Regions from separate parts of the Mesorhizobium sp. WSM3868 genome, predicted to be linked through region 1. Evidence: riboswitches for the same ligand, from Rfam matches in the RefSeq annotation. Region 1 holds a riboswitch; each other region holds the start of a gene.
What was found. A riboswitch is a leader RNA that binds a small molecule or an ion and turns the genes downstream of it on or off. The one in region 1 is predicted to bind thiamine pyrophosphate.

Region 1 (3,176 bases):
GGCAGCGCCAGCGGCACCGTGAACAACTGCAGGATCAGGCGACGTCCGGGAAAGTTCGTTTGCCTGGACAGGGCGCGGCCGACGAACACTGCCGGCAAGACCGAAAGCAATGTCGACAGCAGCGCCTGCCAAAGCGTGAAGCGGGCGACGCGGAGCAGATAGCTGTCGAAGGCCGCGGCAGCGCTGGACGGACCGCTCGCGCCTTCGAGGATCAGGCCGGCGAAGGCGCCGCCGATGAGCAAAGTGATGGCGACAAGGGCGATGATGCCGGCGGTGATGCGAGGGTCAGGGCGCGGCGTGGATTGCACGCTGCACCACGTTGGCTCGAGCTAGCGAACGCCACGTTCCGTCGCACCCCCCTCTGTCCTGCCGGACATCTCCCTCTCTAGGAGGGAGATTGGCAGCTTTGCCGCTCTTCCTACACCGTCGGCGGCTAGCGAAATCACCGATGACCGCGAATTTCCCCCTTTGCGGGGGAGATGGCCGGCCGGACAGAGGGGGGTGCTCAAGCGCCATCCTGCGTCCTACTTGCTCATCGCCGCCAGCCATTCATCCACCCAGGCCTTGCGGTTGGCCGCCACCTCGTCCGGGCTGAACAGCAGGGTTTTGGTCGGCTTCACCAGCTTTTCGAAGGCCGGGTTGAGCGGCTTGTCGGTCTTGCCGGCCGGGAACATCCAGTTGGTCTCCGGGATGACGTTCTGGAACTTGGGACCGGTCATGAAGGCTATGAATTTTTCCGCCAGCGGGTTCTTCGCGCCGGTTTTGGTGATGCCGGCGACCTCGATCTGCAGATATTCGCCCTCATCGAAGGACGCCGCCTGATAGCGCTCGGTGTTCTCGGCCACCATGTGATAGGCCGGCGAGGTGGTATAGGAGAGAACCATCGGCGCCTCGCCCTTGGTGAACAGACCATAGGCCTCGCTCCAGCCCGGCGTCACGGTCAGCACCTTCGGCTTCAGCTTGGCCCAGGCTTCCGGGGCCTTGTCGCCATAGACCGACTTGACCCACAGAAGCAGGCCGAGGCCGGGCGTCGAGGTGCGCGGATCCTGGATGATGATCTTGTCGGGGCCGGCGCCCTCGACCAGTTCCTTCAAGCTCTTCGGCGGCCTCTTCAGCTTTTCGGTGTCGTAGACGACGGCGAAATAGCCGTAGTCGAAAGGCACGAAGGTGTCGTCTTTCCAACCGCCGGGGACATTCACATCGGCCACCGCGCCATGCGGCGCGAACAAGCCGCTCGCCTTGGCCTCGGCGGTGAGATTGGTGTCGAGGCCGAGCACGATATCGGCCTTGGTGCCGGCGCCTTCGAGCTTGACGCGGTTGAGCAGCGCCACGCCGTCGGCGACGGAGACGAAGTCGAGATCGCAGCCGCATTCGGCCTCGAACTCCTTCTTCACCGCAGGTCCGGGACCCCACTCGGCAGTGAAGCTTTCGTAGGTGTAGACGGTAAGCTTGTCTTTCGCCTCGGCAGGTCCGCCTGCCAAAAGCGAAACAAGGCCGGCTGCAAGAACAAGGTTGGACAATAGCGAGCGCATCGGCGCCTCCTTCGTTCGGTTAAAGGAATTGAGGCGTCGGATGGTCCGAAACGTCTAATCCCTCCGCCGGTACAAACCGGATCAGGTTCAGCGGGTTGGCTTTGTGCCTCTCAGCCGGTTCGCAAAATCAGCGTCCGGCACCCCGTTAGAGCATTTCGAGACATAGGCCCGGCCGATGCGGCGCGCAAGCGGAAGTTTCCTGGGCATCCATCAGGGTTCACCGCGGTAGCGAAGTGCGATTCCGTTTGGACGCGCCCGCTTCCGTTTCGTTGGCCGGGCTGGTAAGGGCGACGGCCATGGGCACATTCACCATCCTGCTTGGCGGCGATCTCGTCCGCACGCCTCGGCTCGATCGCCAGATCGAAGGCTCCCGCATTATCGCCGCCGATGCCGGTATCGGCCATGCCGATATGTTTGGCCTGCTGCCGGAGCTCTGGGTCGGAGATTTCGACTCGGTGCCGGCGAGCCTGCCGGAGAATCTGGCCGCCGTGCCGCGCAAGATTTTCCCGACCGAGAAGGATATGACCGACGGCGAGCTCGCCATTGCCGAGGCGCTGGCGCGCGGCGCCACCAGCCTGGTGCTGGCCGGCGCCTTCGGCGGCAAGCGCGCCGATCATGCCTTTCTGCATTTGGCTCTAAGCGTGCGGCTGGCCGAGGCGGGCACGGCCGTGCTGCTGACCAGCGGCGCCCAGGAGGGCGTGCCCATCCTGCCGGGCAAAGCCGGCTTCGACTACGCCGAGGGCACGCTGTTCTCGGTGCTCGGCTTCTCCGACCTCGCCGGCCTGACGGTCTCAGGCGCCAAATGGCCGCTGGACGGTGTCGAGGTGGCGTTCGGCTCCTCGCTTACCATATCAAATGAGGTTAAGGGCCGGCTCCATATCGCGCTCGAGCGTGGCCGGGCGCTGCTGCTCGCCCACCCCTATCCTCTTCCCGAAAGCTGACATGGCCCCGCCTCTTCTCAATCTGGATGGCATAAAACTGACTTTTGGCGGCACGCCGCTGCTCGACGGCGCGGCACTGAGCGCCTCCGCCGGCGAGAAGATCGCGCTTGTCGGCCGCAACGGTTCGGGCAAGTCGACGCTGCTCAAGATCGTCGCGGGGCTGATCGAACCGCAGGACGGCGAAGTATTCCGCCAGCCCTCGGCAACGGTGCGCTACCTGCCGCAAATGCCCGATATGGATGGCTTCGCCAGCGTGCGCGCCTATGTCGAAGCCGGCCTCGGGCCGGCCGACGACCCGCATCGCGCCACCTATCTGATGGAGCATCTCGGCCTGACCGGCGAGGAGCGGCCGAACGACCTTTCCGGCGGCGAGGCGCGCCGCGCAGCACTCGCCCGCGTCATGGCGCCGGAGCCCGATATCCTGCTCCTCGACGAGCCGACCAACCATCTCGACCTGTCGGTCATCGAATGGCTGGAAGAAGAGCTTGCCCGCACCTCCTCGGCCGTGATCCTGATCTCGCACGACCGCCGCTTTCTCGAGCGCGTCTCGCGCGCCACCGTCTGGCTCGACCGCGGCCAGACGCGCCGGCTGGACAAGGGGTTCGCGCATTTTGAGGAATGGCGCGACCAGGTGCTTGAAGAGGAAGAGCGCGAACAGCACAAGCTCGGCCGCCAGATCGTGCGCGAGGAGCATTGGCTGCGC
Region 2 (3,176 bases), on a different contig from region 1:
GGGGTCTTGGCTGTCCAAGGATAACTGAGAAGGTCGCGCCAGGGTCGAATGGCAGCGATGGACTGCGAAGAGGCCGCTCCTGCGCCATCAACCGAATGACTGATTTTTGGTCGAAGACGGTGATGCACAATCTCGCGCCCGGCGGACCTGCCGAATGACGGCAGCCGCTACGACCTGCACCGATCGCTGCCGGCAGCGCGCCGGCCGCCGCAGTGGTGCCCTTGAGCGACAATTCGCCCCTTCATAAATCCGTTGTGTCGATTTCGTAGATGAAACAGGGGGGCTTTGTGTAATGCCACTCTCTGGAAAAGGATGGAAAATGTCCAAGATCCCCGGCAAGACCGAAACGATCGACAACGCGGAATCCGCTACTTACGAGCCGTACCGGGTTACCGAGCAGGTTCGCGCTGTCGCCGAACAGGGCGTTGAGCAGGCGAAGGAAGCATTTTCCAAATTGGAATCGAACGCCGAGGCGACTCAAAAGGCTCTTGAGTCGACCCTTGAGGTGGCCAAGACCACCCGCAACGAGGTGTCGCTGAAGACGATCGCAGCTCTGCGAGCCAATGCCGAAGCCGGCTTCGCTCACCTCGAAGCACTGGTTGCCGTGAAGTCGCCATCCGAGTTCTTCGAGTTGCAGGCCGCTTTCGTGAACAAACAGATCGACACTTCCGTCGAGCAGGCCAAGACCCTGCAGGCGGTGATGTTGAGAGCCACCGAAGACGTATCCAAGCCGATCAAGGATGCCTTCGAAAAGGCTTTGAAGAACCTCAAGGCCGCTTGACTGCTCAGGCAATCCGAGACCGGAGGTCGCAGACCTCCTCTGCTCGTTACGACATCAAGACCGGCACCTTCGCGCCGGTCTTCTTCCATTCGGCCGGCGTCCTTTGCACGAACCTCATCCATCGGCCAAGCATCGCTTTTCCAAACAGTTGGCTACGGAAAGGCGCGCAGAGACGGAGACGAAGGCCCGAAATCGGGACGAGGACGCCGCTTTGGTCCTGTAGCTACTTGACCGTTGATCGTTGCAGCCCGGTGCCGGCGATTTCTCCGGGGCTGCTTTCGAAGTCGAAGAGCCTTTGGGTCGCAAGCGCCGCGGCGCCACGCGCCCAGGAATCGTCTGCCCAATCGGGTGCAATCGGCGGCGGGTCCCACATGGCATAACGCTTCAATGCATCGCGCATTGGCCCGAACAGATAGTCGCCAAAGGTCGCAATGGCGGTACGCTGATCCTGTCGGCGTTGAGCGGGACGCGGGACGAGAACAACCACAGCATTCGCGAACAGGCTCCCGGCAAGGCCCTTGCAGCCGTCGTGGGAACGCTGCAACTCGACCCTTACGGCTGCACAATAATCCGGTCCTGAACAAATCGAACCAGCGTCCGTAGACGCCGAACAGATGCTCTTCGAGGCGAAAAATGCGTTCTTCAACCCGCCGCCACAAGGGATCGCAAAAGCGTTTCCTTGGCGGATGACAAGTGGGTCCGGCTGCCAGTTCCAGCGCGCAAGATCGTGGCTCAATGGGCGTCGATGTAAGTCAGATGCTCGATCAAAGCTGCGTGGTTGCGCTGCTTCTCGTCGCCCTTGTTCGAGGCTGGAGAAGTCATGAAATCGAGTTGACAGGATAGCGTCGCATCGTCCAACCTGCTCCCCTCACCAGGGGAGTCCCGGCAAGGGGCTGAGATACTGCTATCGCGCGCAGTGACCCGTTGAACCTGATCCAGTTCATACTGGCGTAGGGACGGTGCGAGGCTTCGCGGGTCGGCAATCCGGCTTCGGCATTCGGGCAGTGCCCGCATCCTAAGCGAAGCGTCACTTCCTCCTCATCGCGTGGACTGGGTCTCCGTTGCACTCGAGCAAGGAGGCTCACTCATGAATGCCCACACCCCGACCGTCACCGTCGGCGAATTGTCCGCTTCGAAGAAGGTCCACAAACCCGGTCAGCTTCACCCGGAGCTGCGGGTGCCGATGCGCGAGATCTCGGTCCACTCGAGCGCCGGCGAGCCGCCGGTCACTGTCTACGACTCGTCCGGTCCCTACACGGACGCCACGGTGAAAACCGACATCGAGCGTGGCTTGCCACGGCTGCGCGAGGCATGGATCGAGGCGCGCGGAGACGTGGGGCGCTACGAGGGCCGCACGATCAAGCCGGAAGACAACGGCTTCGTCTCAGCCGATCGCCTGACGCCGGAATTCCCGGTTCGCAACAGACCGTTGCGCGCGGCCGGCGGCCGCGCTGTCACACAGCTCGCCTATGCGCGCGCCGGCATCATCACGCCTGAGATGGAGTTCGTCGCCATCCGCGAGAACCTCGGCCGTGAGCAGTTGCGTTCGAAACTTCAACGCGATGGCCAAAGCTTCGGCGCCGCGATCCCTGACTTCGTCACGCCGGAATTCGTGCGCGACGAGGTGGCGCGCGGCCGCGCCATCATCCCGTCCAACATTAACCACCCGGAAAGCGAGCCGATGATCATCGGCCGCAATTTCCTGGTCAAGATCAACGCCAATATCGGCAACTCCGCCGTCACCTCGTCGATGGCCGAGGAGGTCGAGAAGATGGTGTGGGCGATCCGCTGGGGCGCCGACACGGTGATGGACCTCTCGACCGGACGCAACATCCACAACATCCGCGAATGGATCGTGCGCAATTCGCCGGTGCCGATCGGCACGGTGCCGATCTACCAGGCGCTGGAGAAGGTCGGCGGCGTCGCCGAGGAACTGACCTGGGAGGTGTTCCGCGACACCCTCATCGAGCAGGCCGAGCAGGGCGTGGACTATTTCACGATCCATGCCGGCGTGCGCCTGCCCTATATCCCGCTCACCGTCGATCGCGTCACCGGCATCGTGTCGCGCGGCGGCTCGATCATGGCCAAGTGGTGCCTGCATCACCACAAGGAGAGTTTTCTCTACGAGCATTTCGAGGATATCTGCGACATCGCCCGGTCCTATGACGTGGCGTTCTCGCTCGGCGACGGCCTTCGCCCCGGCTCGATCGCCGACGCCAATGACGCGGCCCAGTTCGCCGAACTGGAAACGCTGGGCGAACTCACCAAGATCGCCTGGGCCAAGGACTGCCAGGTGATGATCGAAGGGCCCGGCCACGTGCCGATGCACAAGATCAAGCAGAACATGGACAAGCAGCTCGCGGTCTGTGGCGAAGCGCCGTTCTACACGCTCGGG
Region 3 (3,176 bases), on a different contig from region 1:
AGGTGACGTGATCACGAACCCATCGTGCATTGGGACCTGCCGCGCCGGTCGACTTCGAGCAGCGCGAAGCCCGCATCACCGGTAGGCGAGGCTATGCGTACGTCCCTCTCTCGCGAATATCCATGCCGCGGCGGGCCTCGAGGCGGCGCTTGACGGAAGGAGGGCATGGGTCCTGCGCTGCCGCGCCCCCTGCGCACCGACACCGAGACCTGCCTGCGCATCGGGGGCTACATCCGTTACGACGTCGGCTTCGGCGATGTCCGATCGTATGACGGGGCAAGAACCACCGATGTGAGAACTGGCGAGGTTCAGGGCACCACAACACGCGTTTCACGTTCAAAACTTGGACGCGCCAGGAGACCGAACTCGGCGCACTGAGGACCTACACTGAAAACCGCGTGAATTTCGGCAACCGCAACGCTTATCCAGGCCCGGACAGTCCTCAAAACTATGGCTTCAATAGCGGCGTCAAATTGACTTCCGCCTGGTTCCAGCTTGGTGGCCTCCGAGTTGGTAAGGACCATTCGCCCTTCGACACGCTTACAGGCTACGCCGGACCTCATCAACGTACTCGTTCCGTACGGCGACTTCGATACCAACGTGGCCCAGTATTACTTCGATGCCGACAATGGCCTTTCGGCTCTGGTTTCACTTGAACAAGGGTCGGGTGTAGTCGGTACTAACCACAGCCATGTCCCGCACGTCGTCTTCGGCGTAAAACAAACGCAGGGCTGGGGCGCGATCACCAGCGTAATCGCTCGTGACAGCAACTACGATGCTTTGGGCGGCAAGATCCGCGTCGATGTCAATGTCACGGATGTGCTGTCGCTATTCGGAATGTTCGGCTATGGCTCCATTGGCGTTATCAACGATGATCCAACCAGTGCAATCGCCGCTCACGGTCGCGGCTTCTACAAAACTTGGAGCGGCAACTGGGCCTTCTGGGCCGGCTCCACTCACGCACTCGACGAGAAAACTTCGTTCAACCTTCAGATCTCGGGCGGTCAGTTCAAGAACTATGGTGTGGCCGCAAACGTCGTCTACACGCTCGTTGCCGGTTTCACGGCGACGGTCGAAATCGACTACGGCCACTACGGCATCGGCATGGTCGACCCTTCGAACGTGAATTCGACGAAGGCTGACAAAAAAGATTGCCTCGGCGGCATCCTCAGTTTCCAACCGGTCATTCTAATTGAATGAACTCTCGGTGGTCGATTGCGCGACTAGACTTTCTCGCCAGCTTGGCGACCATGCCCTTGCTCGAAAGCGAGCGCGGCTACAACACCACAATCGCTGCACCCCAGATCGCACTCAACCGGACGATGATCTTTGCAGAGAGCAACTTCGTGGCAGCACCTCTCTCTATCGGTTTACGCATCGGCGGTGCGGCCGAGTTCGGAGGATTGCGAGCCAGCCCGAATTTTGCTCGCTCGAAAGGCTTGGTTGAGCTTGCAAAGGCTTATCTCCCGGCCCTGGATGGTCCCGGCGGCATGGTGTGGAGCGGCCACCGGCCCGCGACCCCGGATACCTTACCGGTCATCAGCCGCTCCGCGACCGATGCTCACATTCTGTATGTGTTCGGGCACGGTCACCTGGGCCTCACACAAGGCCCGACCACGGGCAAACTGGTTGGCGATCTGCTGTCTGGGCGTGACCCGCCAATACCACTCGAACCCTATACAATCGAGCGCTTCAGTGCCGCCGGGCGGACAAATAGTCTTTGAGCCAGGCGATCCGGAATGTCGCGATGCATTTTGCGTAAGGGCTTTAGTGACGATTGGAAGCGTTGATGATCGATGAGGTTAAGTAAGCCGATTCCTCTTCACTGCGCTTGACGAGATAGGGCCCGCCTGTCCAACAGAGGCAGTCACCAGGGGGTCCCGGCAAGGGCTGAGATACTGCTGGTCGCGGCGCAGTGACCCGTTGAACCTGATTCAGTTCATACTAGCGTAGGATGGTGCAAGCGCTTCGCGGGGTTTACGCCCGAGGTCCTGTTTCGAGCAGGGCGACCAAAGCGTCTTTTCATCCTTCCGGCACAGAGCTGGGTCTCCAATGCATGAGCAAAGGAGCCTCAAGAGATTGCCCTCACCCCCGCCGTGTCGACGGGACCACTGCCCACCTCGCGAAAATCCACAAGCCCGGTGCCATCCACCCGCACATCAGGGTGCCGATGCGGGAGATCTCCCTCCATCCGACGGCCGGCGAGCCGTCCGTGGCCGTTTACGATCCGTCCGGCCCGTACACCGACCCGGCAGTCGAAACCTGCATCGAAATGGGCCCTGCCCGCCCATGCCAGGAATGGATCATGGCGCGCGGCGATGTCGAGGCCTATGACGGCCGCCATGTCAGGCCGGAGGACAATGGATCTGCGACGGGCGAAAGCCTGACGCTGGAATTTCCGATGCGCAACCGGCCGCTGCGAGCGAAGTCCGCCAAGGCCGTGACGCAGATTGCCTATGCGCGCCGGCATCATCACGCCTGAGATGGAGTTCGTCGCCATCCGCGAGAACCTCGGCCGTGAGCAGTTGCGTTCGACACTTCAACGCGATGGCGAAAGCTTTGGCGCCGCGATCCCTGACTTCGTCACGCCGGAATTCGTGCGCGACGAGGTGGCGCGCGCCCGCGCCATCATCCCGTCCAACATTTACCACCCGGAAAGCGAGCCGATGAGATTATCGGCCGCAATTTCCTGGTCGAAGATCAACGCCAATATCGGCAACTCCGCCGTCAGCTCGTCGATGGCCGAGGAGGTCGAGAAGATGGTGTGGGCGATCCGCTGGGGCGCCGATACGGTGATGGACCTCTTGACCCGGCGCAACATCCACAACATCCGCGAATGGATCGTGCGCTCCGAAGCGAGAATGGCAGGGTGCTCGCTTGATGCGGTCACGGGTGCCGAATCGAGACTCGCCGTCAACAGCTTCGACACGGGGCGGCCCTGAGCTGCTTGAGCGGGCGAAGGTTCGATAGCACCCGCCGAAGTGAGGCGGTCAGTACCGCGGATTGCGCGTGAATGCATCCAAAACGTGAATGTTCGTAATTGAAGCAATCGATTTCTCTGGTCGACGGATGATGAATATGAAGGCGTCACGAGGCCGAGGATGCGATCTGGATACCCAGGCCACCAGAGGGTCGGGGAAGCAACAACCACGTATTGGCGCAGATAGCTCGGACCA

Region 2: another riboswitch for thiamine pyrophosphate. It lies ahead of thiC (phosphomethylpyrimidine synthase ThiC); the one in region 1 lies ahead of thiB (thiamine ABC transporter substrate binding subunit).
Region 3: another riboswitch for thiamine pyrophosphate. It lies ahead of CK221_RS30930 (phosphomethylpyrimidine synthase ThiC); the one in region 1 lies ahead of thiB (thiamine ABC transporter substrate binding subunit).

Annotation. Positions count from the first base shown of each region.
Region 1 is NZ_NSGB01000007.1:143,521-146,696, reverse strand. It holds gene thiP (thiamine/thiamine pyrophosphate ABC transporter permease) at 1-308, opposite strand, end outside; gene thiB (thiamine ABC transporter substrate binding subunit) at 525-1,532, opposite strand; TPP riboswitch at 1,574-1,687, opposite strand; gene CK221_RS13850 (thiamine diphosphokinase) at 1,829-2,473, shown strand; gene CK221_RS13845 (ABC-F family ATP-binding cassette domain-containing protein) at 2,475-3,176, shown strand, end outside.
Region 2 is NZ_NSGB01000018.1:114,318-117,493, forward strand. It holds gene CK221_RS24330 (phasin) at 320-781, shown strand; gene CK221_RS30420 (hypothetical protein) at 1,005-1,517, opposite strand; gene CK221_RS31120 (hypothetical protein) at 1,514-1,639, opposite strand; TPP riboswitch at 1,645-1,756, shown strand; gene thiC (phosphomethylpyrimidine synthase ThiC) at 1,869-3,176, shown strand, end outside.
Region 3 is NZ_NSGB01000023.1:63,203-66,378, forward strand. It holds gene CK221_RS26760 (MFS transporter) at 1-6, shown strand, start outside; partial or broken gene CK221_RS26765 (porin) at 202-1,200, shown strand; gene CK221_RS26770 (FAD-binding oxidoreductase) at 1,251-1,724, shown strand; TPP riboswitch at 1,863-1,973, shown strand; partial or broken gene CK221_RS30930 (phosphomethylpyrimidine synthase ThiC) at 2,053-2,852, shown strand.